DNA from 4 places in the Streptomyces sp. NPDC048479 genome. Region 2 is predicted to be linked to each of the others. Evidence: riboswitches for the same ligand, from Rfam matches in the RefSeq annotation. Region 2 holds a riboswitch; each other region holds the start of a gene.
The links. A riboswitch is a leader RNA that binds a small molecule or an ion and turns the genes downstream of it on or off. The one in region 2 is predicted to bind cyclic di-AMP.
Positions count from the first base shown of each region.

Region 1: linked by a shared signal. The riboswitch ahead of AB0D12_RS23255 (transglycosylase SLT domain-containing protein) and the one ahead of AB0D12_RS17780 (LysM peptidoglycan-binding domain-containing M23 family metallopeptidase) in region 2 are both predicted to bind cyclic di-AMP.
Region 3: linked by a shared signal. The riboswitch ahead of AB0D12_RS16790 (transglycosylase family protein) and the one ahead of AB0D12_RS17780 (LysM peptidoglycan-binding domain-containing M23 family metallopeptidase) in region 2 are both predicted to bind cyclic di-AMP.
Region 4: linked by a shared signal. The riboswitch ahead of AB0D12_RS08950 (NlpC/P60 family protein) and the one ahead of AB0D12_RS17780 (LysM peptidoglycan-binding domain-containing M23 family metallopeptidase) in region 2 are both predicted to bind cyclic di-AMP.

Region 1 covers NZ_JBEZKA010000015.1:80,959-88,492, reverse strand. The annotation lists gene hypF (carbamoyltransferase HypF) at 1-330, opposite strand, end outside; gene hypB (hydrogenase nickel incorporation protein HypB) at 327-1,091, opposite strand; gene AB0D12_RS23260 (hydrogenase maturation nickel metallochaperone HypA) at 1,095-1,490, opposite strand; cyclic di-AMP (ydaO/yuaA leader) riboswitch at 2,141-2,329, shown strand; gene AB0D12_RS23255 (transglycosylase SLT domain-containing protein) at 2,334-3,140, shown strand; gene AB0D12_RS23250 (hydrogenase maturation protease) at 3,287-3,835, opposite strand; gene AB0D12_RS23245 (hypothetical protein) at 3,832-5,277, opposite strand; gene AB0D12_RS23240 (DUF6084 family protein) at 5,274-5,972, opposite strand; gene AB0D12_RS23235 (DUF5947 family protein) at 5,969-6,637, opposite strand; gene AB0D12_RS23230 (hypothetical protein) at 6,634-7,248, opposite strand; gene AB0D12_RS23225 (nickel-dependent hydrogenase large subunit) at 7,245-7,534, opposite strand, start outside.
Region 2 covers NZ_JBEZKA010000010.1:101,361-108,894, forward strand. The annotation lists gene AB0D12_RS17775 (alpha-galactosidase) at 1-1,213, shown strand, start outside; cyclic di-AMP (ydaO/yuaA leader) riboswitch at 1,623-1,781, shown strand; gene AB0D12_RS17780 (LysM peptidoglycan-binding domain-containing M23 family metallopeptidase) at 1,786-2,784, shown strand; gene AB0D12_RS17785 (SGNH/GDSL hydrolase family protein) at 2,955-3,746, shown strand; gene AB0D12_RS17790 (SDR family NAD(P)-dependent oxidoreductase) at 3,764-3,973, shown strand; gene AB0D12_RS17795 (carbohydrate kinase family protein) at 4,035-4,916, opposite strand; gene AB0D12_RS17800 (TetR family transcriptional regulator C-terminal domain-containing protein) at 5,032-5,652, opposite strand; gene AB0D12_RS17805 (Glu/Leu/Phe/Val dehydrogenase dimerization domain-containing protein) at 5,770-6,948, opposite strand; gene AB0D12_RS17810 (carboxymuconolactone decarboxylase family protein) at 7,120-7,534, opposite strand, start outside.
Region 3 covers NZ_JBEZKA010000009.1:163,841-171,374, forward strand. The annotation lists gene AB0D12_RS16780 (cytochrome P450) at 1-1,188, shown strand, start outside; gene AB0D12_RS16785 (transglycosylase family protein) at 1,367-2,278, shown strand; cyclic di-AMP (ydaO/yuaA leader) riboswitch at 2,545-2,726, shown strand; gene AB0D12_RS16790 (transglycosylase family protein) at 2,730-3,413, shown strand; gene eno (phosphopyruvate hydratase) at 3,739-5,025, shown strand; gene AB0D12_RS16800 (septum formation initiator family protein) at 5,165-5,638, shown strand; gene AB0D12_RS16805 (DUF501 domain-containing protein) at 5,663-6,268, shown strand; gene AB0D12_RS16810 (Ppx/GppA phosphatase family protein) at 6,265-7,179, shown strand.
Region 4 covers NZ_JBEZKA010000004.1:285,425-292,958, forward strand. The annotation lists gene AB0D12_RS08925 (response regulator transcription factor) at 1-432, shown strand, start outside; gene AB0D12_RS08930 (alpha/beta hydrolase-fold protein) at 530-1,744, shown strand; gene AB0D12_RS08935 (GNAT family N-acetyltransferase) at 1,822-2,577, opposite strand; gene AB0D12_RS08940 (NlpC/P60 family protein) at 2,700-3,770, opposite strand; gene AB0D12_RS08945 (hypothetical protein) at 4,104-4,457, shown strand; gene AB0D12_RS08950 (NlpC/P60 family protein) at 4,605-5,789, opposite strand; cyclic di-AMP (ydaO/yuaA leader) riboswitch at 5,792-5,955, opposite strand; gene pcrA (DNA helicase PcrA) at 6,266-7,534, shown strand, end outside.

The sequences.
Region 1 (7,534 bases), on a different contig from region 2:
CGCGGGTCCGCCCATGGTGGATGCGGCGATGGTGAACCCCTCACCCCCGGTGGTGGGGACCTCCTGATGGTCGACGGACTCCACCCGCGCGAGAGGCGGCGCGTCCGCGGAGATGCGGGCACAGAAGAGAGCAACGTCAGCGGGTGGCCCTTCGACTTCCGCGACAACGCCCTCACCGGTGTTGGTCACATGGCCGACCAGGTCGAGCCCGGTGGCGAGTGTGTACAGGAAGGGCCGGAACCCGACGCCTTGAACCACGCCCCGGACAGTGACCCGCCTGCGCTGCACCGCCTCCTCCGCGACGGCGGCGGCCGGCTGCCGACCGCTCACGAGCCGGACTGCGCCATGGCGCCGGAGGCCGGCGTAGGGGTATGCGTACCGTGTTCGTGGTGATGGAGATGCTCCTGACGGGCCATGACGGGCGAGTGGACCGGCCCGCCGTCCGCTGCCGCCGTCGCCCGGTCCAGCAACGCCCCGACGCCGTCGCCCCGACGCGCGGACGTCAGCAGCACTTCCACCCCGGGGTTGACCTGCGCGACGTTCGCCCGGAACGCCGCCTCGTCGAACTCGACCGCCTCTGCGATATCGGTCTTGGTCACCACCACCAGGTGCGCCAGACCGAAGGCGGTGGGGTACTTCAGCGGCTTGTCCTCCCCCTCCGTCACGGAGGCGAGCACGACCCGCAAGGACTCACCGAGGTCGTACGAGGCCGGACAGACCAGGTTGCCGACGTTCTCCACGAACAGCAGCCGGGTGTCCTCGGACAGCCATCCGTCCAGGTGCCGGCTCAGCATCCCGGCCTCCAGATGGCACAGACCGTCGGTCAGCACCTGCTTGACCGGAACTCCTGAACGAGCCAGGCGCACAGCGTCGTTCTCGGTGGCGAGGTCGGCGGTCAGGGCCGCGACCCGTACTCCCCGCTCCCGTGCCAGCAGCAGCTCGCCCTCCAGCAGAGCGGTCTTCCCACTGCCGGGGCTGGACAGCAGATTGACGATCGTGGTGCCGCGGGCGGCAAGTTCGGCGCGCAGCGTGTGCGCGGTCGCATCGTTCTTGGCGAGGACCGCCTGTTGCAGATCGACCACACGGCACATGCTTCAGCACTCCTCGAAAATGGGTTCACGGGCCCGTTCGTGCTCCTGGCCGTCCTCCCAGTGCACGCTGACGATCTGCAGCTCGCGGCCCGAGAGCAGCTCGGCGGTCGCCTCTCCGCACATCGGACAGCACAGTTGCGGCGGCATTCCGACCGCCCATTCATCCGCGCACGGTTCGCAGCGGGCACGACCCGGCACGGAGTCCGCGACCAGCTCGGCACCTTCCAGAACGGTCCCGGCACAGGCCAGTTCGAAGCAGAAGGAGAGAGCGTCGGGGACCACACCGGCCAACTCGCCGACCTGGAGGCGTACGGACGTCACCGCGGTGACGCCGCCTGCTTCGGCCGCCGCCTGCTCCACCTGGCCGACGACAGCCAACGCGATGGACATCTCGTGCATCGCTCTCCGTCCTGGCACTGGCCGACCGCCGTCGAACGCTCTGGGCCCGGTGGGCGTCGCCCGCCCGCGCAAGCTGAGCGCTGGGGCCGTTCGGCACCATTACAGGCCGGGACCCGGTGGCCGGGAGCCCGGCACGCCGACGCCACCCGGCCGCGTACACCATTCGGGGCAGCGGCGGAAGCCGTGCCGGTCTCGAGGTGTACGTCGCCACAGAACAGCCCGGCCGAGGGGTGGCTCCGATTACCACCTAAACGGACAGAACGTACCTATAGGGCACCAATGCACGTATAAGTCGAATGCAGGGATTGAATACGCACCCCGGGAGCGCAATCCCGCCTCGGAGTGTCCGGAATGGGCGTTTGCTCGACATTGCTCCCGACATCCATTTTGCGGGAAATCACGCGACTTGTCGTGTATTTTCGCGGCGCCGTGGGGCAGACCGTCCCGCATCGAAGCTCGTGATATGGGTCACGTCCGTGACGCTGCGCGAAGGGCGCCGGCCTGGCTCAGTCCCGTGCCCCAGAAAGAAAGTTGAGTTTCCCGCCCTCGGTGGATCACCGGATTTTTCGCGGCAGAATCCGCCGCGTGGATTGCAGTGGTGAATTCAGGGCTTGTTCCATCCAGCCCTTTTCGCTTACGGTCACCGCAATCCGGACGGAACGCCGAATCCTGCCGCCGTCCGGCAAAACCCACCCACTTACGTACGGCAGGAGCGGGGGACCCAGGTAAGCCGCCGATCCGGAATCCGGAACGGCTCGGGGTGAAGTCGCATTCCTACTGCGGCCGGGCATCTCCAGCCCGAACCCGACAGCTGACCTCGCAGGCGACGGAGAGGAACTCGCCATGCCCGCAAAGGGTAAGCATCGCCGTCCCAAGTCCAGCCCGATCACTCGGGGTTTCGTCGCTGCGGGTGCGGGAGGTGCCGCACTCGTCCTGCCGGTGATCGGCGCGACCACTGCCGGCGCGGCGCAGCCGACGGCGCATCCCTTCACAGCTGAAAAGGCTGTGGCGCCGACCGTCGCGGGCACCACACCCGTCGCCGCGAAGAAGGCCCTGCCCACCACCTATTCCGTCGTTGTGGGCGACTCCCTTTCCAAGATCGCACGGGCGCACTCCCTGAGCGGCGGCTGGATGCAGCTGTACAAGGACAACCGGCGGGCAATCGGTAGCAACCCTTCGCTGATTCACGCGGGTCTCAAGCTGTCGGTCGGCAAAAAGGCCAAGGTGACCCCCAACACGTCTTCTCCGGACGAGCGGGCCAGCCGCTCCGCGCAGAGGAGCACGCTGGCCACCAATAGCGCCGCCACCGCCGCGAAGCCCGCGACCTATGCGAACAACCTCGACGGCTGGATCAGGGAGTCGCTCGACGTCATGGCCAAGCACGGCATCCCCGGCTCGTACAACGGCATCCACCGGAACATCATGCGCGAGTCCTCGGGCAACCCGCTGGCCATCAACAACTGGGACTCCAACGCCGTGAAGGGAACCCCGTCCAAGGGGCTCCTCCAGGTCATCGACCCGACGTTCCGTGCCTATCACGTGCCCGGCACGTCGATGGACAGCTACGACCCGGTCGCCAACATCACCGCCGCGTGCAACTACGCCGCCGCCAAGTACGGCTCGATCGACAATGTGAACGGCGCCTACTGACGCAGTCGCCTCAGTCGCGTCACATCCTGCGGATGCGCAGATAGCGCATGAGGTCCGGCAGGGCCAGCCTGACGACGGCGGCCAGCGCAGTCGCGGCAGTAGCGGCGGCCGCGCCACCGATGATCGTCTTCTTCATGCTCTTCTCCTCACTTCGCAGCCTCGCCGACCGCAGCCGGTGGCGCGGACGATTCCTGCTCGCCGTCCCGCAGCAAGCCCATGATCAGCCGTACGGCCTCCGGCACCGCGGCGGCCACGGCCGGACTGAGACCGATGCCTTCCTCCACACCGGCGGGTTCGCATCCCACTACCAGGATGCGCCGCGGCGGCCGCGCGCCGGTCCCGGCGCAGAGGGTCTCCAGGAGAGCCAGGACCGCGTCGGGGGACATCCGGTGACCGTCCAGCAGCGCGTTCCGGGGCTCGATGCCGCACGCGCCGTCGGCTTCGATCAGATACACCGTGCCGGGTTCGCCGCCGCGCGCCGTGGCATCGACCAGGACGAGCGTGTCGTAGCCGTCGAGAAGCTGATACGCCAGGTGTACGCCCCGTACGCCGATGTCCACGACCTCGGCGTGCTCCGGCAGCTGTTCCGCGGCCAGCCTGCGCACGGTCTCGACGCCGAAGCCATCGTCGCCGAGGAAGATGTTTCCGACCCCGGCGACCAGAATCCGGTCGCTGTTCCGCTCAGGACGTGTCATGCGTCCTCCAGGGGGGCGACCTCGTCGGGCTGGAAGTACAGGAAGCGGCCCTGCTCGCGGCGGATGTCGGCTCCTGGATCGCCCTCGACGGTCACTGCCAGATGCACTGCCCCGTCCACGTCGTGCAGCACCGCCTCGACCCTGGCGCTGCGGCCGTGCAGGAACAGGTCCTGTGCGTCGGTGCGCCGCAGGCCGGGGCGCAGCAGCACGCGGCTCCCGGCCCCCAGCGACCGGCCGTCCACGACGACCCGGTCGCGGGCCGGGTCGAAGCCGGAGTCGCTCGCCGGGTCCCACCACGGGGTGCCCGGCGCCTCCACGCCGTATTCGTCGGTGAACCCGCGACAGTCGGGCGGCGGGGGTGCGTCAGCGTCCGACGCGTCGGGGCCGGTCACCTCCCGTAGCGCACGCACCGCACCGTGCAGGCGCTCAAGGACTTCAGGGGGCATCGAGTCGGCCAGGTCGATCACCGCGCCGGCCCGCTCGTCGGTGCCACGAGCCTCGCGCTTCTCCTCGTCGGTGAGGGCTGCGGTGCGCAGCGCGAGGATCTCGTCGATCTCGGTGGCGTCGTAGAGAGCCCCTGGGCTCTCCGGGGCGATGGCGGGGTGGTCCTCCAGGATGATCGGGGAAGACAGCACCAGGTCCGCGCGGCCGGGTTCGCCGGCGAGGACCGGCCAGGTGTGCAGGTTGCGGCAGGACGCGATCGCGCCCTTGGCCCACTCGGGCGGATCCGTCATCGACAGGAACGACCCGGCGCTGAGGCCCATCAGCAGATGCGCGGCCACCAGCGAGCGGGGCAGCGCCGCGTCACGGTCGGCCGTGCCGTCCGGCGGGCTCCAGCTGCTGGTGTTCTCCACGACAGCGGTCAGGCGCATCACCCGGTAGGGACCGTCGAGGTCACGTGCGGACAGCCGCACGGCGCCACTGATCTCCTCGCATCGGCGAATCAGCCGGCCCACTGTCCGGCCGGTCGCGTCCAGGACGGGCTCGGTCTCTTCGCGGGCAGGGCGGGTGAAGGGAACGGTGACACCGTCTCCTGCCAGCTCCTCCACGTCTGCGAGGACCTCGACACGCTCCTCGACGCCCTCGTCCCAGGGCACCAGGACGCGATCCTCGAGGTGGAGTTCGGGCACCGTCTCGAACCCGCCGTCCTGCCGGGCCTGTTGCACGGTCCTGCGCCGGGCGTGCAGGAAACGCACCTCGACCGCCAGCGTCGCGCCCGCCTTCGGTTCCATCAGACATTCGGTGTGCTGGAAGTCGTGCTCCTCGCACTCGGAGCCCCAGGCGGGCGGCACGAGGACTCCGAACTGCCAGCGCAGCCGGTTCTTGGCCGCCGAAGCACGGTACGGGTAGAGCACATAGCCCTCGAAGAGCACCGCGTCGGCCACCTGTCGGGCGACGGCGAACCGGGCTTCCGTCGCCGGTGCGAAGGCAGTTGTCGTCAACGTGCCGTCCTTCCGGTAGCGCGTGGCAGCAGCGCTCGGTCCAGGGCGTGGACCGGCTGGGGGTCCGGCGTGCCGGCCTCGGCCAGCAGGGCCCGGACGGCCGCCTCCCAGGAGGGATGTGCCCGCCGCGAACGGAATGCGAGCAGCGCGTCCATGGTGTCGCGCGGCAGCCGGATCCAGCCGCAGCCGGGGAAGTGCTGCTCGACCATCTCCTGCCACACCTTTACCGGCATCCGGAAGGCCGCCTCCCGGTCCCACGGCACGGGCTCGACGCGGAAGCCGCCTGGCCCGGTGAATGCCGTTCCGGAGAACAGCATGAGCAGCGGCACCTCGCCCGCCTCGAGGGCGTTGAAATACCGGGTGGCGGCGACGTCCATGTCGTATGTGCAGGGGACGGCGAGGTCGGTTTCCGTCTCTCCCGTGAAGCTGGGAACCATGTGCGAGACCTGGGCGAACTGAACCGGCTGGAGCGTGCTGCCCCAGCGTGAGCGCTCTCCGAAGAGGTCGGCCAGCCCGTCGGCCTCCGTGGGAGCGTAGCCGCGGCGCGCGGGTTCGATACGGATCTGGCAGCGCAGGGCCAGGGCGTGCACGCGGGCGTTGTCGGACGCGGTGATGCGCAGCCTGAAGACGAGTGTCGGACCGGCGGCGTACTGGTCGGCCCGTACGCCCGTACACGTGAAGGCGAACTCCGTCATGGCCGGTCCGCCCCCTGCACCACTTGGGCGCGGCCGCCGACATGTGCGAAGAAGGCCTCCAGATCGGCCCGGGCCTCGGCTCCGCCGTCAAAGCCCTGCCACAACAGGCGCATGCGGCCCACCAGTTCGTAACAGATGTCGATCGGGACGAGGTAGCACTCGGCCCGGCCTTCCACACGGCGCAACAGGAGTGCCTCCACGTCGGGTTCGAGAAGCGCGGCCAGCCGGCTGCCGCCCAGCACGGCCTGCCATGCCGACGGGTCCAGTTCACTCTCGGTCGCGCCGGCGGGACTCGGGTACAGCGCGACCAGGCGGTCGAGCGCCGCGTTACGGAAGAAGAAGGCGACGCCAACCGGGATCTGCAGAACTTCCCACGCGCTGTCGTCCAGGCGGTGGTCCGGGTCGGCCAGATAGCGGTCCGGCACCGCCCGGAAGCGGCCGCCCGCGGCACCGGGCCGCTCGAACAGGAGGGAACACGGGACGCAGGCGCAGGCAAGTGCGCGTTTCTCCGTGTCCACCAGGTGGCGGTGTCTGTTGTCGGCCACCGCCACTCCGCACAGTTCGCAGCGCTCCTGCCGGGGTGGCCGCTCGGTCAGAAACCGTCGCAGGCCGCGCAGTTCAGCGGCAGGCCCAGCAGTCTGCGGCCGAAGCTGGGGCGCGCTCACCGCGTCTTCGCCGTGGCCGGTCCGGGCGCCGTACGGGACGTGGGAGCCTTCCCGATCTGGAGCAGCGCCGGCTCCCGGGCGGTGGCGCCCGCCTCCACTTCCACAGCCGTCACCTCAGGCGCGAAGCAGGTGAGAGCGTCCTCGACTGCCTGCTGTGCCGACGCGGCTGTGCCGGCGCAGCCGCAGCCCGCACCACCGGCAGACCGCAGGCGCAGCGTTGCGGAGGAGTCGTCGAACCCCGCCACCTCCCAGGCATGGTCACCGGCCGCGTCCAGAGCACGCGCGATGCGCGTGGCGGTGTCCTCGGGGTGCAGGTCGTGCAGGACCAGCAGGCTCGAGACCAGTTCGTCTCCGAGCAGGCCGGCCAGGGGACTGCCCGGGGATTTGCCGGCGGCGGGGGCATCGAGCAGCCGGACGATCCGGGCCAGACCGGCGCCGTAGAAGTCCATCAGGACCCTGACCAGTTCCTCGGCCCCGGCACACGCCGATTCGTCGCCGGTGGCGGCCAGTCGGTCGAGGACTTCTTCCACGCGCCGTCCTGCCTGCTCCGCGTTCATGACCCGGTTGGCAGCATCGGCCGGCGGGGCGGCGGTGTGGGCTGCCGCGCTCATCCGGAAAGGCCGCTCAGGCCGGTGGGCACGTGCATCGACTTCACGGTCTTTCCGCCGCCGACGTACATGTGAACGCCGCAGGGCAGGCAGGGGTCGAAGCTGCGCACCGTGCGCATGATGTCGATGCCCTTGAAGTTCTCCGGGGAGTTCTCCTCGAAGATCGGCGTGTTCTGCACGGCGTCCTCGTACGGGCCGGGCGTGCCGTAGGAGTCGCGAGTGCTGGCGTTCCACGGAGTCGGCGGGTACGGATGGTAGTTCGCGATCTTCCCGTCCCGGATGACCATGT
Region 2 (7,534 bases):
TGTGATCCCGGACGCCCAGGCCGAGCGGCCGGTGCTCTACAACTCCTGGGAGGCCACCGGCTTCGACATTTCCGAGGAGCAGCAGCGGGCGCTCGCGCAGCGGGCCGCGGCCATGGGCGTCGAACTGTTCGTGGTGGACGACGCGTGGTTCGGGCAGCGCACCAGCGACCGCGCCGGACTCGGCGACTGGACACCCAACGCCGAGCGCTTCCCGCAGGGACTGAAGCCGCTCGCCGACGAAGTGCACGCGCTGGGCATGCAGTTCGGGATCTGGGTCGAACCGGAGATGGTCAACGCCGACAGCGATCTCTACCGCGCGCACCCCGACTGGGTGCAGCACCACTCCGGCCGGGCACGGACGGAGTTCCGCAACCAGCTCGTACTGAACCTCGCGCGCGAGGACGTACAGGCCTACCTCTGGGAGCAGTTGGACGGACTGCTCGGCAGCGCGCCCATCGACTATGTGAAATGGGACTTCAACCGCTGCTTCACGGACGCCGGCTGGCCCGGCGAGACATATCCGCAGAAGCTGTGGGTCGAGCATGTGCAGGCGCTGTACGCACTCCTCGACCGGCTGCGCGTCGCGCATCCCTCGGTCGCCTTCGAGTCCTGCTCCGGCGGCGGTGGCCGGATCGACCTCGGAATTCTGTCCCGGACCGATCAGGTGTGGACCTCCGACAACACCGATCCGCTGGACCGGCTCGCCATCCAGCAGGGCTTCACCCAGCTGCACCCGGCACGGGTCATGGCGGCCTGGGTGACAGACAGTCCCAATGTCCAGCTCAACGGCCGCGTCAGCACGCTCCGCTTCCGCTTTGTGAGCGCCATGGCAGGAGTGCTCGGAGTCGGTGGCGATCTCACCGAGTGGAGCGCGGAGGAGCTCGCCGAGGGGCACGGCTGGGTGGAGCTCTACAAGAAGATCAGGCCGGTGGTTCAGCACGGCGAGCTGTACCGGCTGCGGGCGCCGAAGGGCGGACTGAGCGCCGTGCAGTACGTATGCGGTGACGAGATCGTCGTTCTCGCCTGGCTCCAGGCACAGCACTACGGCGAACAGCCGCCCAGGCTCAGGCTGCGCGGGCTCGATCCGGCAGCCGCGTACGAGTGCCTGGACGCGGGCGTCGTGCACCGCGGATCCGTGCTCCTGCACCACGGGCTGCACACCGGACTGAAGGGCGACATGGACGCCACGGTCATCCGGCTGCGGCGCCGCTGATTCCGCGCCGCTGATGTGCCCCTCGGACAAGGGCAGTGAGCCGCGGTGGGATTTCCTGCGACGTGGCGTGAATTAGGGGGTAAGTAGGGGTACGTGTCATAACTAGTCGATCGTCATTATATGACCGTTCTGTCCGAATTGGGCGATTCGGGATAACGTGACCCCGTTCTGCAATGCGGACGGTGCATGGCCGTGAGCGGGATCATATTCGTGACGGTGTGTGGTGGGGCGACTGGGGTGAATTCCGTTTCCGGGGCGGACGGCGAAGATCATTGATTTACGGAGGGTTACGGGAATTTCGCGCCGATATCAGAGGGATCATTGGCGGGCGAAAGCGACAGCTTGTTCCGGTACGCCCATTCGTTTACGGTCACGACCAATCCGGACGGAACGCCTAATCCTGCCGCCGACCGGAATTCCACCCACTCATGTGTGGCAGGAGCGGGGGACCCAGGTGATGTGCCGATTCCGGACTTCCGGACGGCTTGGGGTGAAGTCGCGCAACTGCGCGGCCGGGCATCTCCAGCCCGAACCCGACAGCTCACCTCGCCGGCGCCGGAGAGGAATTCGCCATGCCCAAGAAGGGTAAGCACCGCCGCCCCAAGGTCAGCCCGATCACGCGCGGATTCGTCGCCGCCGGTACGGGTGGCGCCGCCATCGCCCTTCCGCTGATAGGCGCCGCAGGCGCCCACGCGGCAGGAAAGACCGCTCCGGCTGTGGCGTCGGAAAAGGCCGTGACCGCCGCCCCGTCCTCCCCCTTCTCCGCCGGGTCCGCAGCCGCGGCCCACGTGGCGCAGAAGAAGGCCTCTCCCACCACGTACTCCGTCGTCCCCGGCGACTACCTGTCCAAGATCGCCGACGAGCACGGTGTCCCCGGCGGCTGGAAGAAGCTGTACCAGGACAACCGTGAGGCCGTCGGCGACAACCCGTCGCTGATCCACCCGGGCCTCAAGCTCACCCTCGGCGCGAAGTCGAAGGCGAAGGCGTCCGAAGAGTCGCAGCACCCGTCGAGCCCGGACCGGTCCTCGTCGAAGGTGTCCTCCTCGAAGGCGCCTTCGGGTTCCTCGGACTCGGGTTCCTCGGACTCGGGCTCGGTGGTGCAGTCCTCCGCGCAGTCCTCGTCCGGTGGCTCGGCAGGCGGCAACGCCGCGCAGACCAGCGGCTCCGGCTTCACTGCCCCCGTCGACGGCGCGACCGTCATTACCCCGTACCACCTCGCCGGCGCCATGTGGGCCAGCGGCTACCACACCGGTCTCGACTTCGCGGCGTCCACCGGCACGACCGTCAAGGCGGTCGGCCCGGGCACCGTCGTCTCCGCCGGCTGGGGCGGTGCGTACGGCAACCAGATCGTCATCCAGCAGAGCGACGGCACCTACTCGCAGTACGCCCACCTCTCCGCCCTCTCCGTCGCCTCCGGCCAGAGCGTGAGCGGCGGCCAGCAGATCGGCCTCTCCGGCACCACCGGCAACTCCACTGGCCCGCACCTGCACTTCGAGATCCGCACCGGCCCCGGCTACGGCTCGGACATCGACCCGCTGGCCTACCTGCGTCAGCACGGCGTCTCCATCTGATCCGTCCGACGCACGCAGTGCCCCGTCCTCCCCTCGTGCCGCCGCCCGCGGCGCGGGGGGAGTCGGCGTATTCCGGGTTGGACGAATCTTGACCGGTGGTATAGATCACGCCTCGTCAACCCCTCCTTACGGTCGCGTAGGTCACATCCGTAAGGGAAAAATGAGGTCTCGTGGCAGACGATTCGAGAACAGAGAACAGTGGCGTATTCGGGTCGTACGCGGCGATCGGTGACAGTTTCACCGAGGGCGTCGGAGACCCGGGCCCCGACGGGACGTACGTCGGCTGGGCGGACCGGTTCGCGGTCCTGCTCGACGACCGAATGCCGGAACACACCTTCCGCTACGCCAACCTCGCCGTACGCGGCCGTCTCCTCGACCAGATCGTCGAGGAACAGGTGCCGCGGGCAAAGGAACTCGCCCCGGATCTGGTGACCTTCTGCGCCGGCGGCAATGACATCATCCGGCCCGGCACCGACCCCGACGACGTGGCCGAGCGCTTCGAGCGGGCCGTCGCCGACCTCACCGGCTCGGTCGGCACCGTCATGGTGACCACCGGCTTCGACACCCGCGGAGTGCCGGTACTGCGCCATCTGCGCGGCAAGATCGCCACGTACACCGCGCATGTACGGTCCATCGCCGACCGTTACGACTGCCCCGTACTCGACCTGTGGTCGCTCAAGTCGATCCAGGAGAGGCGGGCTTGGGACGCCGACCGGCTGCATCTGTCGCCCGAGGGCCACACCAGGGTCGCACTGCGTGCCGCCCAGGTGCTCGGGCTCGAGGTGCCCGCCGACCCCGACCAGGCGTGGCCGCCCCTGCCGCGGCGCGGACCGCTCGAGGTGCGCCGCGACGACATCAACTGGGCGCGCGAGCACCTGGTGCCGTGGATCGGGCGACGGCTGCGCGGTGAGAGCTCCGGCGACCATGTCGAGGCCAAGCGCCCGAATCTGCTGCCCCTGTGACAGCGGATGGTTGGGGCGTGGCAGACCTGCCCCGGCCGACCGGGCGTACGGCCCTGGTCACCGGCGCCAACCGCGGGATCGGCTTCGCGGTCGCCACGGGACTCGCCGGATCCGGAGCGCGGCTGCTCCTCGGCGCCCGCGACCCGGAGCGCGGAGCGGCCGACGTGGAACGGCTGCGCGGACAGGTGCGGTCGCGTGCCGGTTGTGGCAGGAGTCGGCGAGACTGACAGGGATCGCCTTCCTCGCCCCGTACGACGGCTGAGGCACAGCGGCGTACGAACCGGTGCGTCAGGCCACGGCCGACGACAGGAGTTCGGCCGGTCCGATCAGTGCCGTACTGCCCTCGCCCGTACAGGCATGGGCACCGGCCACCGCCCCCAGCCTCGCACTCTCCTCCAGGTCGCGGCCCGACAGCTGCCCGAACAGAAAGCCGCAGACATAGGCGTCACCCGCGCCGTTGGAGTCCACCACCGGAGCGGGCGGGGCGACTGCCGGGACCGGGCGCGGGGTGGATCCGCCGTCGCGGCTGAGGAGGTACGAGCCACCGGCACCCGCCGTCGCGACCACTGCCTGCGCCCGACCGTCGCGCAGGATCTCCCGCATCACCGACGCTATGCGCTCGCCCGCGCCCGCCGTGCTGAGGAAGACCAGGTCCGAGCGGAGCGCGAACTCCCGTTGGTGCTCCGCCAGTCCGTCCCAGTCGTGCAGATCGGTGGAGACCGGCACGCCCAGCGCTTCGATGTCGTCGTAGAGGAACCGCGCGAAGTTCATGATCGAGAGATGGATGTGGCGGGCACGCCGCAGATGGGGGAGGTAGAAGTCGCGCGGCATCCGCAGCCCGTCGGGATCGCGGGCGTCGTAGAAGGACATCCGGCGGCCCGCGGGGTCGACGAGGTTGACCGCGCGCCGCGTCCCGGCCGGGGAGATCAGGGACTCGAAATCCACGCCGCCCGCGGCGAGTTGTTCCCGGACCATACGGCCTGGCGAGTCGTCGCCGATATAGTCGAGGAGGGTGGCATTCAGCCCGAGGGCCCGGCAGCCCAGGGCGACATTGCCACCGGTGTGGCCCGGCCATTCACGGATCGGGCCGACGCCGACAGAGTCCGCGAGCGGGACCGGCAGGGCGTCGACGCGGACGACCGTGTCCACCCCGGTGCCGCCGACCACCAGCACATCGGGTGGGAGGCGATCCGTCGGCTGCTCGGGCTGCTGATACGTCTGGTACTGCGACTGGTGAGACACAGTTGCCCAGTATGGGGGCTGCGGGTCCCGCCCGTTGAGGCGTTCAGCGTGCGGCGGCGGTCAGTGCGTCACGGTGGACACCGAGCTCACGGGCGAGCGCGTCGTCCGTCCACTCCAGCATCGCGGCGCGCGACAGCGACCCCGCGTACGAGGTCATCTGCACGGCGAGCCCGTCCAGAAACGCCGTCAGCCGCCAGGCCGTCGCCGCCGGGTCCTCGCACGGGAACTCGCCCACCGCCGCACCTTCCGCGATGACCTCGGTCAGAGCCGCCTTCCACTGCTGGTCCAGATCGCGGGCGACGTCCCGCAGCGCCGGCTCGCGCAGCGCGGCCGCCCAGCCCTCGATCCACAGCCGCCAGCCCTTGGCCTGCCCGGTCGGCGCGTACCAGCGGACCGCGGCGCGCAACCGACGCAGTGCGGTGGTCCGGCGGCCCAGCAGTTTGCGCAGATGCGCGAGGTCACCGTCGGCGGCGTAGGCGAAGGCGGCCGCGACGAGCTTCTCCTTGGTCGAGAAGTGGTAGAGCACCAGGGCATTGCTCACACCGAGAGCCGACGCGACATCGGCGATCCGCACGGCCGCGACACCGTGTTCCTCGATCTGCTCGACGGCAGCACGAAGCAGCTCTTCCCGCCGCTCCGCCACGCTCAACCGGACTCTTGTCACGTCGTCACCCTACACAGGCGATCTTGGGCCCGGACGCGGGTCCAGCCGGCCGCCCTCAGCGCGGTCCGCGGACGCCGGCGACCCACCCCGGGGCGGAGAGGATGTCGGGCCAAGCCGTCATCTGTACCAGCCGTAGCGCTCGGCGATAACCGGCAGCCGGTCGGCGACGATCGCGTGCGCGGCGGCCCGCGCCGTGGTCCCGTCCGCCTCCGCGCGCGCCAGCATCTGGCCGATCAGCGCGCGCATCGAGTGACGGGTGTACGCGAACGCCTCGTCCGCGTCGGCGCCGATGTCCCCGAACAGGGTCCACCACCACCAGGCATTCGTACCGGAGTTGACGACGACGTCCGGCAGTACCGTGATGCCGCGCCGTGCGAGCAGCGCCTCGGCATCCGGCAGCACCGGCATGTTCGCCGCCTCGACGATCCAACGCGCGGTGATCTGCGCCTGGTTGGCGGTGTCCACTGCGTACGAGACCGCGGCAGGCACCAGTACCTCCGCGTCGACCGACAGCCACGCGTCGTCGGACAGCTCCAGATCGTCCGGCCGCAGCGCCGTACGGTCGACCGTCCCGTACGAGTCACGGGCCGCGAGCAACGCATCGACATCGAGCCCGGCCGGATTGGCGACGGTGCCCTTGACGTCGGCGACGGCGACGATCTTCAGTCCGGCGCGGGCGAGGAACCGGGCCGTCGCGCCGCCCATCGTGCCAAGACCCTGGACGGAGACCCGGGTCCCCTCGTACGCCACGCCCGCCCGGTCCAGCGCGACCAGCACCGACTCGGCGACACCGCAGCCGCCGACGAGCTCGTCGAGCCCGATGCCGTCCACCTCGACGGCGAACGCGTCCGCGAGCCGACCGCGCGCCGTCGCCTCGTCGTCCAGCAGCGGATAGACGGCCTGGATGGAGGAGACCAGACCGGCCTCGGCCGCGGCCCTGTCGACGATGTCCTGGGTCAGCCCGAGGTCCTCGCCGGTGGTCCACATGTTCTCGATGTACGGGCGTACGGCGCGCAGATAGCGGACCAGGATTCCGTACGCCCGCGGGTCCTGCGGGTCGCAGTCGATACCGCCCTTGGCGCCGCCGAGCGGGATGTACCGGCCCTCGGGGTTGTAGTGGAGGGCCTCCTTCATCGTCATCCCGCGGGCCAGCCCGGCCACCTCGTCCAGCGTGCAGCCCTCGCGCATCCGCAGGCCCCCGCTGGAGACCCCGCGCACCAGCCGGTCGATCACCAAATGGCCCCGGCGGCCGGTGACATGGTCGGTCCAGGTGAGCGACAGCAGGGGAGTGGTCATCTGGCGGTCTCCTCGGAACGGTGATCACGGTGGCGCCGGGGACAGCAAACGCCCGCGCCCGTGGCCGGATCACAGACTAACTGAATCGCCAGTCAATATCTGGAGCTGGGAGCTCCCCCGTCAACATGATCGTCAACAATGTTGCCGGCCGGTGGTCCCGCAGCACGCGGTTCAGCCGGCGGCGGTCCCCGGACGTGCCGGAATGTCGCAGTGGTCCTTGAAGCCCTGGCTGGTCAGACCCAGTGCGGCGTTCATCCGCGAGCGCAGGTTCTCCACCGCCACCATCGCGGTCAGCTCGACGAACGCGGCCTCGCCGAGGGCGGTGAGCAGCCGGGCCGCCGACTCGTCCCCGACCTCCGGGGGATTGGCGGTCATCGCCTCCGCGTACTCCATGACATCGCGTTCCAGCGGGGTGTAGACGGTGCTGTCGCGCCACATCGGTACGTCGCGCAGCTTGCGGACGTCCATGCCGCGGCCCTGGCTCTCCCAGTGACCGAAGTCCATGCACCAGCTGCACCCGATCGAGGCCGCCGAAGCCATCACGGCCAGCGCCTTCAGACCGGGGTCGAGCTCCTTCCACTTGGCC
Region 3 (7,534 bases), on a different contig from region 2:
GCCTGGCTGCGCGAGCACGCCCCCGTGCACCGCACCCGGCTCCCCAGCGGGGTCGAGGCATGGCTGGTGACCCGGTACGCCGACGCCAAGCAGGCGCTCGCCGACCAGCGGCTGTCCAAGAACCCGGTGCACCACGCCGAGCCCGCGCACGCCAAGGGGAAGACGGGGATCCCGGGCGAGCGCAAGGCCGAGCTGATGACGCATCTGCTGAACATCGACCCGCCCGACCACACCCGGTTGCGGCGGCTGGTGTCGAAGGCGTTCACTCCGGGCCGGGTCGCCGAATTCGCGCCGCGGGTGCAGGAGTTGACGGACCGTCTCATTGACACAATCTTCGAGAATCAGCACAGCGTGGAGAAGGGAGAGGCGGACCTCATTCATGAGTTCGCGTTCCCACTCCCCATCTACGCCATCTGCGACATGCTCGGAGTCCCGCGTGAGGACCAGGACGACTTCCGCGACTGGGCGGGCATGATGATCCGGCACGGCGGCGGGCCGCGTGGCGGTGTCGCTCGTTCTGTGAAGAAGATGCGTGGCTATCTCGCCGAACTCATCCACCGTAAAAGGGAAGATCCGGGCGACGATCTCATCTCGGGCCTCATTCGCGCCAGTGACCACGGCGAGCACCTCACCGAGAACGAGGCCGCCGCGATGGCCTTCATTCTTCTCTTCGCGGGCTTCGAGACGACGGTCAATCTCATCGGCAACGGCGTCTACGCGCTGTTGCGCAACCCGGCGCAGCGGGAGCGGCTCCAGGCCTCCCTCGCGGCCGGGGAGAGCGAGCTGCTCGCGACAGGTGTCGAGGAACTGCTGCGGTACGACGGGCCGGTGGAGCTCGCGACCTGGCGGTTCGCCACGCAGCCGCTCAGCCTCGGCGGACAGGACATCGCCGCCGGCGATCCCGTACTCGTCGTGCTCGCCGCGGCCGACCGGGACCCGGAGCGGTTCACGGACCCGGACATTCTCGACCTCTCCCGGCGCGACAACCAGCATCTCGGGTACGGGCACGGCATCCACTACTGCCTCGGTGCGCCGCTCGCCCGGCTGGAGGGGCAGACGGCGCTGGCGACGCTGCTCCGCAGGATGCCCGACTTGCGGCTTGCGGGAGATCCGGCCGATTTGCGATGGCGCGGGGGGCTCATTATGCGCGGATTGCGCACTCTGCCCGTTGAGTTCACACCTCGATAAATCTGACGAAGCGTCAAGACTGTGACTTTCACGTGATCTCCGCTGCATCGACTTGTGACCAGCGTTCGAATGCGGCTACCTTCACCGTCGTCCCACCAGTCACATCTGTGGTCAGGCCTGTGGTCAGATCCGCGGACATGGCTGTAGTCACGTCTGTAGTCACGCGAAAGGCAACCGCATGCGCTCCGGGAACGGACGACACCGCCGACCCCGCCAGGCTCCGGCCATCGTCGTCGCGGCAGGGGTGACTGGATCGGCCATCGCCATCCCGCTGCTCGGCGCCGGATCGGCCTCCGCCGCCGACGCCTCCACGTGGGACCGCGTCGCGGAGTGCGAGAGCGGCGGCATGTGGAGCGCAGACCTCGGCAACGGGTTCTACGGCGGTCTGCAGCTCTCGCAGGAGACCTGGCAGGACTTCGGCGGTACGGCGTATGCGCCCACCGCCGACCTCGCGAGCCGCTCCCAGCAGATCGCGGTCGCGGAGAAGGTCCTCGACGCGCAGGGTCCCCAGGCGTGGGCCACCTGTTCGCTGTTGTCGGGGCTGACGAACGACGGCGCCGCGACCGGTGTCGACCCGGGCGCCATGCCGTCGCCGGGGCAGAGCACCCCCGCGCCGCCGGCCGCGTCCGCGGAGCCCTCCGCCGGGACCTCCGGATCCGCCGAGCCGTCCGCCGAGCCGTCCGCGGACTCCTCCGCGCCGGCGAGCCCCAAGGCGTCGACCCGGCCGTCCGGGTCGGCGAAGCCGGGTGCGGGGCAGGACGCCGGCGCCGACAGCGGCACCGGCAAGCACCGTGGCGCCCCGGAGGAGGCCGAGCCGGGCAATACGGACAATCCGCGCGAAGATGCCCGCCATGCCTCGCGAGGTGACGGTGCGACACGTGACGAGGTCGACAAGACCGGCAGCGACGGCAAAGCGGACGCCCTGCCCGGCGAGTACACCGTCCGCCCCGGCGACAGCCTGTGGGCCATCGCCGACGAGCAGAAGCTGACCGGTGGCTGGTCCGCGATCTACGAGGCGAACCGCGAGACGGTCGGCGCCGATCCGGATCTCATCCTCCCTGGCCAGAGCCTCGATCTGGACGTGAAGTAGCGGCAGTTCGCCGATGTATGTCCGAGTTTGTTCAACTGAGACATGGGTCTCTTTGTCCCAACTGGCATATCTCGCCCCTCGGGTCCGGTTGTTCCGCTTCTCACCTGCGGAAACGAGAGTTCCCTGAGCAGCGAAATGGGCGATTTCTCCCCGATGTTCGTCTTTGGACATCGGGGAGAGCTGTGTCTACGGTCTGAACCGCTCGCCACCGCGGGCACCACTGACCGTCACGCCGAATCCTGCCGCCGGTCGGGGGGAGTAGTCGTTCGCACAGAGCGCCGAAGGCAGGAGCGGGGGACCCAAGGTAAGCGCCGGGCCCGGCCGTTGAGAGCAGTACGCAACGGCCGACGGACCGGCTTGGGGTGAAGCTGCGCGCAGGACGCGCGGCCGGGCAACTCACTTGGCCCGAACCCGACAGCTCACCTCGTAGGCGTCGGTGAGGAGATGTTCCATGCTGTTTTCCAGCAAGAACAAGCACCGCCGCCCGACCGTTCTTGATCGGACTGCCCGTATCGCCGCGTTCGCCGGTGTCACCGGTGCCGTCGTCGCCGCCCCGCTGATGGGCGCCACCTCCGCCTCCGCCGCGACCGCCTCCGAGTGGGACAAGGTCGCCCAGTGCGAGGCCGGTGGCAACTGGTCCATCAACACCGGCAACGGCTTCTACGGCGGCCTGCAGTTCTCGGCCTCCACCTGGGCCGCGTACGGCGGCACGGCGTACGCCTCCTCCGCCGACCAGGCCTCCAAGTCCCAGCAGATAGCGGTCGCCGAGAAGGTCCTGGCCGGGCAGGGCAAGGGTGCCTGGCCGAACTGCGGCGTCGGCCTGTCCAACGCCGCCTACAACGGTGGCTCCGGCACCACGCAGCAGGCGCAGCCCGCCCCGAAGCCCGCCCCGAAGCGCGCCGAGGCCCCCACGACGCGCTCCGAGCGCCCCGCCGCCCCGGCGAAGTCCGCGCCCGCCGCCAAGGGCTTCAAGAAGGGCGACGGCGAGTACAAGGTCAAGGCCGGCGACACCCTCGGCACGATCGCCGAGGCCAAGAAGGTCAAGGGCGGCTGGCAGAAGCTGTTCGACCTCAACAAGGACATCGTCAAGGACTCCGATGTGATCTTCCCGGGCCAGCAGCTCCACCTGAGCTGACCCCGGGTCCCAGACTCCGGTCCGGCGCGTCTCCCCCCCGTACGCGCTGGGCCGGGTCCCAGCCCCCGGTCCGGCGCGTCTCCCCCCGTACGCGCTGGGCCGGGGCGCTGTCTGTCCCGGTCGGTACCCGTCGTTACCGGTCCTTGCCGGGCCCTCGTGGCGTTACCCGCAGGTAGTTCACGTGCTGTTTGTCCTGCGCCGCGAGTCTTCGGGGCGTTTTTCGTCCCAGCGGGCGGGCAACGGCTGGCCGATGCCGTGGAGCCGGTTAGGCTCATGTCGCAAGGCCAAGAGACCCTGCACTTCTCGCGTCACATCCCAGAAGGAGATGCTCGTGCCGTCCATCGACGTCGTCGTAGCCCGGGAAATCCTGGACTCCCGAGGCAACCCCACGGTCGAGGTCGAGGTTGGCCTCGACGACGGCAGCACGGGCCGTGCTGCTGTTCCGTCCGGCGCCTCCACCGGTGCGTTCGAGGCTCTTGAGCTCCGCGACGGTGACCAGAACCGCTACCAGGGCAAGGGCGTCGAGAAGGCCGTCCTCGCCGTCATCGAGCAGATCGGCCCGGAGCTCGTCGGCTACGACGCCACCGAGCAGCGCCTGATCGACCAGGCGATGTTCGACCTGGACGCCACTCCGGACAAGTCCTCCCTCGGTGCCAACGCCATCCTCGGCGTCTCCCTCGCCGTCGCGCACGCCGCCTCCGAGGCCTCCGACCTGCCGCTCTTCCGCTACCTCGGCGGCCCGAACGCGCACCTGCTGCCCGTTCCGATGATGAACATCCTGAACGGCGGCTCGCACGCCGACTCCAACGTGGACATCCAGGAGTTCATGATCGCGCCGATCGGCGCCGAGTCCTTCTCCGAGGCCCTGCGCTGGGGCGCCGAGGTCTACCACACCCTCAAGTCCGTCCTGAAGACCAAGGGCCTCTCCACCGGCCTCGGCGACGAGGGCGGCTTCGCGCCGAACCTGGATTCCAACCGCGCCGCCCTGGACCTCATCCTCGAGGCCATCAAGCAGGCCGGTTACGCCCCGGGCAAGGACATCGCGCTGGCGCTCGACGTCGCCGCGTCCGAGTTCTACAAGGACGGCCTGTACGAGTTCGAGGGCAAGTCCCGCTCGGCCGCCGAGATGACCGAGTACTACGAGGAGCTCGTGGCGGCCTACCCGCTCGTCTCCATCGAGGACCCGCTCTTCGAGGACGACTGGGCCGGCTGGAAGGTCCTCACCGACAAGCTGGGCACCAAGGTCCAGATCGTCGGCGACGACCTGTTCGTCACCAACCCGGAGCGCCTGGCCCGCGGCATCGAGGACGGCGCCGCGAACGCGCTGCTCGTCAAGGTGAACCAGATCGGTTCGCTGACCGAGACCCTGGATGCCGTGGAGCTCGCCCAGCGCAGCGGCTTCAAGTGCATGATGTCCCACCGCTCCGGCGAGACCGAGGACGTCACCATCGCCGACCTGGCCGTCGCCACCAACTGCGGCCAGATCAAGACCGGCGCCCCCGCCCGCTCCGAGCGCGTCGCCAAGTACAACCAGCTGCTGCGTATCGAGGAGATCCTCGACGACGCCGCGGTGTACGCGGGCCGCTCCGCCTTCCCGCGCTTCAAGGGCTGATCACCGGCTGACGCCCTGTCATTCGCGCTGTGCATCCAGAGAAGTGAATGGGTGGCAAAGGCGTAGCGAAGCGAAGCGTCCCCGGTCACGGTCCCGTACCGTGTCCGGGGACGTACGCGCGTAATGGGGAGGTGAGACCATGGCACGCAAAGGGGACCAGGACCGGTTCTCCACCGCGACCAGGCTGCGGGTGCTCGGCGAGCAGACCGCGGCCCGCGTCTACCGTTCGCAGAGCCGCCGGCAGGACCGCCGCTCCCGGCTCACCGGCCGGGCGGCGTTTCTGACCCTGGTGATCTGCTCGCTGGTCGTCGCCCTCGCGTACCCGATGCGTCAGTACGTCTCCCAGCGCGCCGACATCGCCGAGCAGAGGCGCCGGATGGACGACGCCGAGCAGCAGGTCGAGCGGCTCAGGGACGAGAAGGCGCGCCTTCAGGACGACAGGTACATCGAGCGGCTGGCCCGCGAGCACCTGCACTTCGTGCTTCCGGGAGAGACTGGGTACACGGTGATCGACCCCGAGGCCGCCGAGCACCGCCGTACCGACGAAGGCGCGGCGGACCGTCCCTGGTACTCGAACGTCTGGGACGGCGTCGACAACGCCGACCGCAAGTAGCAGCCGAGTAGAACCAAGGCAGGCATGGAAACGCCCCCTCCCACCACCGACCCCACTGAGCCGACCCACGCGGACATCGCCGCGTTCAAGGAGCAGCTCGGCCGCCCGCCGCGCGGTCTGCGCGCGATCGCGCACCGCTGCCCGTGCGGCCGGCCCGATGTCGTCGAGACCGCTCCGCGGCTCCCCGACGGCACCCCGTTCCCGACGCTGTACTACCTGACCTGCCCGCGGGCCGCGTCGGCGATCGGCACGCTCGAGGCGAACGGCGTCATGAAGGAGATGACCGAGCGCCTGGCGACCGACCCGGAGCTGGCCGCCGCGTACCGCGCCGCCCACGAGGACTACATCGCGCGCCGTGACGCGATCGAGGTGCTGGAGGGCTTCCCCAGCGCCGGCGGCATGCCCGACCGGGTGAAGTGCCTGCACGTCCTGGTCGGCCACTCGCTCGCGGCCGGGCCCGGGGTCAACCCGCTGGGCGACGAGGCGATCGCCCTGCTCCCCGAGTGGTGGCGCAAGGGCCCCTGTGTCGCGCCGTGTGAAGAAGCCGCGCCCCGCGAAGAAGCCGCGCCCCGCGAAGAAGCCGCGCCCCGCGAAGAAGCCGCGGCTCGTGAAGAAGGGGACAAGGAGTGACCCGGGTCGCCGCCGTCGACTGCGGTACGAACTCCATCCGCCTCCTCGTCGCCGACGCGGACCCCGAGACCGGCGAGCTGGTCGACCTCGACCGGCGGATGATCATCGTCCGGCTGGGTCAGGACGTGGACCGCACCGGACGGCTCGCGCCCGAGGCGCTGGAGCGGACCTTCGCGGCCTGCCGCGAGTACGCCGCCGTCATCAAGGAGCACCGTGCCGAGAAGCTCCGCTTCGTGGCCACCTCCGCCTCGCGTGATGCCGAGAACCGCGACGAGTTCGTCCGCGGCGTCCTCGACATCCTCGGCGTCGAGCCCGAGGTGATCACCGGCGAGCAGGAGGCGGAGTTCTCCTTCACCGGCGCCACCGGTGGCCTGCCGGGCCACGAGGAGCGCCTGGTCGTGGACATCGGCGGCGGCTCGACCGAGTTCGTCGTCGGCGAGGAGCACGTGCTGGCCGCGCGGTCGGTCGACATCGGCTGCGTACGGCTCACGGAGCGTCACATCCGCAACGATCCGCCGGCGGCCGACGAGGTCGCCGCGATCCGCGCGGACATCCGGGCCGCGCTCGACCTGGCGGAGGAGACCGTCCCGCTGCGGGAGGCGCGCACCCTGGTCGGTCTCGCCGGATCGGTGACGACGGTCGCGGGGATCGCGCTCGGCCTCGACGCATACGACTCGGCGAAGATCCACCACGCCCGGATCCCTTACGAGCAGGTGGTGAGGATCAGCGACACGCTGCTGGACTCCACGCACGAGCAGCGCGCCGCGTACCGGGTCATGCACCCGGGGCGGGTGGATGTCATCGGCGCCGGGGCGCTGGTGCTGAGGGAGATCATGGAGCGGATCGGCGCGCGCGAAGTGGTCGTCAGCGAGCACGACATCCTCGACGGGATCGCCTGGTCCATCGCCTAGAGACCGGTCTCGCGACTGCGGCGCGACGAACTTCGTGAAGTTCTTCACAAGGAAAACGTCCTTGTTGGGCGCTGCGGGGGGTCGAAAGCCCCCCGCGGCCCACCCGTCCGTCCCGGGTGCGTGCATTCCGGACGGATACAGGCATGTTGCGGGAGCGTTGATCAGGACAGTGGTCCACCGCCGGGCGGCCCCTTAGGGACCAGCTCACGGGGGGCGAACAGCGTTTGCCTTTACACCGTGGTTCCCCTCCGCCGCCATGACCTGGGTCACGTGGGCGGCGCAGTGTAGCAGAGGTGGGTCGGGAGCTTGTGAAGGGGCTCACGAGCACCCCCTCCGAGGGGGGTGGATACTCGAT
Region 4 (7,534 bases), on a different contig from region 2:
ACGGCACCGGAGAATCCCGTACGGTTCCTGGCGCTGTCCGTCTCGGACGCGGCCGAGGACGTCATCGGGGTGATCCGGGGCGGAGCCCGCGGCTATGTCACCAAGACGATCACGGGCACGGATCTGGTCGACTCGATCTTCCGGGTGCAGGAGGGCGACGCGGTCTTCTCGCCGCGGCTCGCGGGCTTCGTGCTCGACGCGTTCGCCTCGACGGACGCACCGCCGGTGGACGAGGACCTCGATCGGCTCACTCAGCGGGAACGGGAAGTCCTGCGGCTGATCGCGCGGGGTTACGCGTACAAGGAAATCGCGAAGCAGCTGTTCATCTCGGTGAAGACGGTGGAGTCGCATGTGTCGGCGGTCCTGAGGAAGCTTCAGCTCTCGAATCGGCACGAACTGACCCGATGGGCGACCGCCCGACGTCTCGTCTAGTCTCCGTTGTGAGGTAACTGGTACATAGGCGGGCAACCAGTTGCGCCGAGTTCACCTCTTGTTTTGCGTGATGAATTTGACGGGGCACACCTTCTTCTTGATCACGATCGTCCTGGTCGTGATTGCCGTCCTGCTGCCGCTGCTGCTATGGAGCCGGCTGCGCGGTCCCGCTGTGGTGCGGGGCGCCGGGCGGTTGTTCATGGTGCTCTTCGCGCAGGCCACCGCCGTGCTCGTGGTCTTCGTGGCAGTGAACAACGCCAACGGTCTCTACGACAGCTGGGACGATCTGCTCGGCACGACCGACCATGTCGACACGGCGATCGACCTCGGACCGAGCGGAACCGGCGGCAGGCAGATCTCCTCGCTGCCCAAGGTTCCGCTGAAGTTCGAGAAGGTCGACGACCCTCAGCTCGGCAGCGGCTTGCTGCGCACCTCGCTCAAGGGCTCCATATCGGGAGTATCGGGCGAGGTGTATGTCTGGCTGCCGCCGCAGTACAACGATCCCGCGTACCGCAACAAGAAGTTCCCGGCCGTCGAGGTGCTCTCCGGCTTCCCCGGTACGTCGAAGAGCTGGTTCAAAGCACTGAAGTTCCAGGACAAGGTCCAGCCACTGATCGAGTCGGGCAAGGTCGCGCCCTTCATCCTGGTCTCGCCGCGGACCATGCTGCTCGGCAAGTCCGACGCCGGGTACGCGAACATACCGGGCGAGGTCAACGCGGACAGCTGGCTGACCGTCGACGTACGCAAGGTGATCACCGACAACTTCCGGGTCTCCCCGAACCCGGAGAACTGGGCCATCGCCGGCTACTCGGCGGGTGGGCACGGCGCCGCCAAACTGGCCCTGGCCCACCCCGACCGCTTCAGCGCCGCCGTCAGCTTCTCCGGGTACAACGACCCGGCCGTCGAGCGCGGCTCGCTGACGGGCGCGGACCCGAAGCTGCGGCACGAGAACGACGTCATGAACATCCTGAAGTCGGCGAAGAAACCCCCGCGTGTGTCGCTGCTGGCGATGGGCGAGGGCGCGGACGGCTATGAGCCGGGGCTCGCGCTGAGGCGAGTGGCCAAGCCGCCGACGCAGGTGGATGTACGGAAGACGTGGGGCGGGCATCTGCCGGTGGTGTGGAGCAGGGAGCTGCCTTACGCGTTCGAGTGGCTGACGCGGCAGATGCAGCTGCAGCACCGGGGCGGCGTGGACGCCGGGGCGCCTCGGGGCGGCGGAGGGCCCAGCGTTGGCGGGGTGTCCCATGAAGCCCAGGACGGTCAGGCGCCCGACAACGGCCAGGCGGCAGCCGGTGGTGGCCTGCTGGAGTGACAGCGGTGGCCTGTTGGGAATGACAGCGGTGGCCTGCTGACGTGACAGCGGTGACCCGCCGGAGTGACAGCGATGGCCTACTGGAGTGACATATCGGTCTTGTCGCCGACCCGCCGGTAGCCGATCCCCGCGTAGATCCGCTCGATGTCCGCGTCGCCCGGCTCCAGCCAGATGACGCGGCAGCCCCGGTCGAAGGCGGTGGCCGTCAGATACGCGGACAGGGCCGCACCGATGCCGCGGCGGCGGTGCGAGGAGGCGACCGCCAGGCCGCACAGCTCGCTCAGTCCGTCGGCCGGGACGGAGCAGCCGCCCGCGGCGACCGGTGTGCCGTCCTTGTCGTCCGTGGCGAGGCCTGCGACACCGCCGCCCTCGTTAACCCCGCGCAGCCAGGCGATTTCGCCGTCGGTCGGGTCCCCCGACTCGCCGTACGCGAGATGCTGCACGCCCGCCGCGGCGGTGTACCCGGCCTCGTCGGAGGGCTCGGTGAGGCTGACTCCGTCGACCGGCGCCGGGGCTATGAGGGATTCGGGCGTGCACGCCAGCAGTGGTGCGCGGCGCTCGACCGTGAAGCCGGCCGCGAGCAGAGCGGGCTCGACCTCGGGGGCGCACGACGGCAGGAACTCCAGGCGTGGCTGCCGGTCGCGCTCGCGGAAGACGGCGATCAGAGCGTTGACCTCTTCGGTGGTCGGCTCCGCGCCATGGTCGGGGATGGCGTAATTCGCCGGTGGGATCGCCCAGTTGGGGTTGTAGCGCACGGTGAAGGGACCGACGCGGACGTGGTCGGGCGTGCGGAGCGTGAGCGTGCGTACGTAGTTCTGGACGTCGACGTCCACGGGGGGCTCCTGCCGCGATCGGGATCTTGGGACGCCGGGGATGGTGTCACTTCCGTGCGCGGCCGGGCAACCGGTTTGCGAGCGGTTCGCGGTCCCTTCGGTGGCGCGGGCTCTGCGGCGGGCTACACGGGGCGGGCCGCACCCGCGAAGGGCATCTGGTCGATGGGCGCGATACGGACGGGGGCGCCGGGACGGGGCGCGTGGATCATCTGGCCGCCGCCGATGTAGAGGCCGACATGGGAGATGCCGGAGTAGAAGAACACCAGGTCGCCAGGGGCGAGTTGAGAGAGGGACACGCGTTCGCCGGTGTTGATCTGGGTGTAGGTGGTGCGGGGCAGTGAGACGCCGGCGGAGCGCCAGGCGGCCTGTGTGAGACCGGAGCAGTCGTACGAACCCGGGCCCGTCGCACCCCATACATAGGGCTTGCCGAGTGCTCCGTACGCGTACGCGACGGCATGCGCGGCACGGGAATTGGGGGCCCGGAGCGAGCCGCGCGGGACGGCGGAGCGGTCGGCGCGGGCATCCGCCGCTCCGCCCGTACCGCCGTAGGCGGAGTTGTACGCCGCGCGCTGCTCGGCGGTCATCCGGGTCAGCAGACGCTCGGCGGCGGCGAGCTTCTCCCGGACGGTGGACTTGTGCTTCGCCAACTCGGTCTGCCGGGCCTCCAGAGCTCTCATCCGCTCGTCGGCCCGCGCCTTCAACCGTGCGATCTCCACCAGTTGTTGGTGTACGCCGGTGATCGCGTCCGCGTGCCGCTCGCCGACCCGCTCGGCGAGCGCGGCGCGCTCCAGATACTGGTCGGGGTCGGAAGTGAGCGCGAGCTGCAGGCCGGGGTCGATACCGCCGGCGCGGTACTGGGCGGTGGCGATCGAACCGAGCGCGTTCCGTGAGGTGTTGAGCCGCTCGGTCCGGCGCCCGGCCTCGTCGCGCAGCGCGTCCAGTGACTCGCGCGCCCTGCCGGTCTGCTCCTTGGCCTCGTTGTACTTCTCGGTGGCGGCCTCCGCCTCCTGGTACAGCTTGTCGACCTTGGCCTTGATCTGTGCGGGGCTGAGGCGGGGCTCGGCGTGCCCGGCGCCTTCGAATGCGGTGGCGGTCGCTGCACCGGCGAGCGCGAGAGTGGCGGCGGTACGGGCGGCGGGCCCGGTGAGCGGATGCTGCTTCGGTTTCCGGTGCGCTGCCACGAGGGCGTCCACGTCCTTCCGTTCCCTGCCGGTCCGAGGCAGAGTCCGACGGCGGACCGCACAGGGGGAGCGGCCCGCCGCCGGATCTCTCGGCGGTGGTGACTGACGGCCGCCCGGGAGCTCGGCGGCGGTGGGGAGTCGGTCACCTGAGGGAGGACGCTAAACCTGGGGGTCACGGGAAAGAGGCGTAAGGACCGATGTTGGCCAAAGGTGGACATGAGGGTGCGCCTTGTGAGAGCCCTGCCCAGGGTGCCGGACCGCATTTCCGTACCGGAGTGACCGATGAGGCGAACGAGGCCCACCTGCCCGGAGAGCGGTGGTATGGGGGCGGTTAGGCTCCGCCTCATGGACGTACTCATCAATGTCTTCGTCGCCCTGCACATCATCGGCATCGCGTCGCTGCTCGGCGGCTTCCTCACTCAGATGAAGGCGATAGGCGTGGGAGAGGCACGCTTCATTCCGGCGATGCTGCACGGCGCGCTGACGATGCTGGTCACGGGCGTGGTGCTGGTGGGCCTGAACCAGGCGGACGACCAGGCGGTGAACAACCTCAAGATCGGCATCAAGCTGGCGGTGCTGATCGTGATCCTGGGCCTGGTGTATGTGAAGCGGGACGAGGAGAAGGTGGAGAAGGCGCTGTTCGGGGCGGTGGGCGGACTGACGGTGGCGAACATCTTCATCGCCACGCTCTGGACGTGAGAACGCCGCTCCCGATGTGAGAGCGGCGTTCTCCGTACGTGGCACGTCTTCCGTACGTGGTCCTCCGTACGTGGCCTTCCGTGCTGGGAACGCCCGGGCGCGGTCGGGTCCGGGCGTTCCACTTGTTCCGCTGTGCCGGTTGTTCCGCTATGCCGGACGCACGCTGCCGTAGATCGGCATGTAGTAGATCGACTCCTCGCGGACGTTCGCGCCGGGCTTGGGCGCGTGGATCATCTTGCCGTCGCCGATGTAGATGCCGACGTGGCTGATGTCGTCGTAGAAGAAGACCAGGTCGCCCGGGAGCAGATCCTTTGTCGCGATCCGCTTGCCGACCTTCACCTGGTCCCAGGTGGTGCGCGGCAGATCCACGCCGGCCGCCTTCCAGGCGGCCTGGGTCAGTCCCGAGCAGTCGTACGAGCTCGGGCCCGTGGCGCCCCAGACGTACGGCTTGCCCATCTGCGAGCGGGCGAACGAGAGGACCTTGTCGGCCTTGGCCGCGTACGCACCGTCGCTGGTGCCTGTGCCTGTGCCTGTACCCGTGCCGCTGTCGCCGCCCGGCTGCTGCGCCTGCTCCCGGCGCTTGCGCTCCGCCTCCGCGTCGGCGCGGGCCTTCGCTTCCTCCTTGGCCTTGGCCTCGGCCTTGCGGCGCGCCACTTCCTCCTTCTCGCGCTCGATCGCCGCGAGCCGCGCCTTCTCCTCGGCGGTCAGCTTCGACAGCAGCGAACGCGCCTCGCTCAGCTTCGCCTGGACTTCCTGCTTGCTGGTGCGCAGCGCCTTCTGGGAGTCCGTGAGCGACTCGAGGCTCTTCGTCGCCTCCGCGCGCTGCTTGGCGGCTGCGGCTCGCTGGGTCTCGTAGTCGTCGATGACAGTGCGCTGACGGTCGGTCATCCGGTCCATCAGCTGTGTCTGGTCGAAGTACGCCTGCGGGCTGTCCGCGAGCAGCAGGGCGGCGGTCGGGGTGACCGCGCCCGTGCGGTACTGCGCGGCCGCGTAGTTGCCGAGCGTGCGCCGGGACTCGTTCAGCTTGTCCGTGCGCTTCGCGGCATCGTCGAGCAGCTGGTCGACCTCGCGCCGCTTCTCATCGGTGGATTCCTTGGCCTTGTTGTACTTTTCGGTCGCGGTGCCGGCCTGCCGGTACAGATCGTCGACCTTCTTCTGCACCTCTTCGACGGAGGGCTTCGGCTCGGTGGGCGCGGCGTTGGCGCTCTGCGTGGACAGCAGGGTGACGGAGGCGAGGGCAGCCGTCGTGAACCCGACGGCGGGGGAGTTGGCGCGTAGTCCTGCCATTCCGGTACGGGTACGCGGTTTGCGATGCGACGCCAAGGCCGGCATCTCCTTCTTCCGTGGACCGCCTACCGGGTTAGCTGTCGGGTTCGGGCGGAACGGAAGGTCGCCCTACGGACCGAGGGGGAACGGTCCGATTCACCCCAGGTTGTGCATGGTGGGTCCCCGGTTCCGAACTCCCGTGAAGAGAGCTCGAATTCGGCGCAGGCCGCCCGATTCGGCGCGAGTCGCCAGGGGGGTACGGGCCGCCTGATCGAGCACGCTAGCCAACTCGTGTGGTTGCTGTGAAGGTTGATGTTCGATATGTCCGATACATTTTCGTGACCTTCCCGGCTGAGTGAGGAGTCGCTCACGGGCCGACGCCGCGCGACAGCGCAGCGGAGCGGCCTGATCGCGCAGCGTCGTCGGGCTCCTCGTCGGTCTCGTCGCCCGAGTCGCTGCCCGAGTCGTGCCGGAGCCGCTCTCGGAGTCGTATCGCAATGCGGCCGCGGGCTGTCAGTGCGGCGGCCTAGACTCGTAGAGCGATGAGCAGCCTCTTTGACGACAGCTTCCTGGCGGACCTCCAGCCCAGCGCGGAGCAGCACCCGCCACCGCCCGAGGACTCGGCCCCGGAGGAGATCCCGGACGATCTCTTCCAGGGCGCATTTGACGTGCCTCCGGCCCGGGACCCGTACTACCGCGACGGCGCCCCGCGTACCGTCGTGGACCCCGCCGCCCTGCTCGAGGGGCTGAACGAGCAGCAGCGTGCCGCCGTGGTGCACACCGGGTCGCCGCTGCTCATCGTGGCCGGCGCCGGGTCCGGCAAGACCCGGGTGCTGACCCACCGGATCGCGCATCTGCTGGGGACCCGCAGCGTGCACCCCGGCCAGATACTGGCGATCACCTTCACCAACAAGGCCGCCGGCGAGATGAAGGAGCGCGTCGAGCAGCTCGTCGGGCCGCGCGCCAACGCCATGTGGGTCATGACCTTCCACAGCGCGTGCGTCCGCATCCTGCGCCGGGAGTCCAAGAAGCTCGGCTTCACCTCGTCGTTCTCGATCTACGACGCCGCCGACTCCAAGCGACTGATGGCACTGGTCTGCCGCGATCTGGACCTCGACCCCAAGAAGTTCCCGCCGAAGTCCTTCAGCGCGAAGATCTCGAATCTGAAGAACGAGCTGATCGACGAGGAGACCTTCGCCGACCAGGCCGTCGACGGTTTCGAGAAGACGCTCGCCGAGGCCTACCGCATGTACCAGGCGAGGCTGCGCGAGGCCAATGCCCTGGACTTCGACGACATCATCATGACCACCGTCCACCTCCTCCAGGCGTTCCCGGACGTCGCCGAACACTACCAGCGGCGCTTCCGGCACGTCCTGGTGGACGAGTACCAGGACACCAACCACGCTCAGTACACGCTCGTACGCGAGCTGGTGGGGACGGGCCACGAGGACCTGCCGCCGGCCGAGCTCTGCGTGGTCGGCGACGCGGACCAGTCGATTTACGCCTTCCGCGGCGCGACCATCCGTAACATCCTCCAGTTCGAGGAGGACTACCCGGACGCGACGACGATCCTGCTCGAGCAGAACTACCGCTCGACGCAGACGATCCTCTCCGCCGCCAACGCCGTCATCGAGCGGAACGAAAGCCGCCGGCCCAAGAACCTCTGGACCAACGCCGGCGCCGGCGCGCAGATCACGGGCTATGTCGCGGACACCGAGCACGACGAGGCGCAGTTCGTTGCCGACGAGATCGACCGGCTGACGGACGCGGGCGACGCGAAGGCAGGCGACGTCGCCGTCTTCTACCGTACG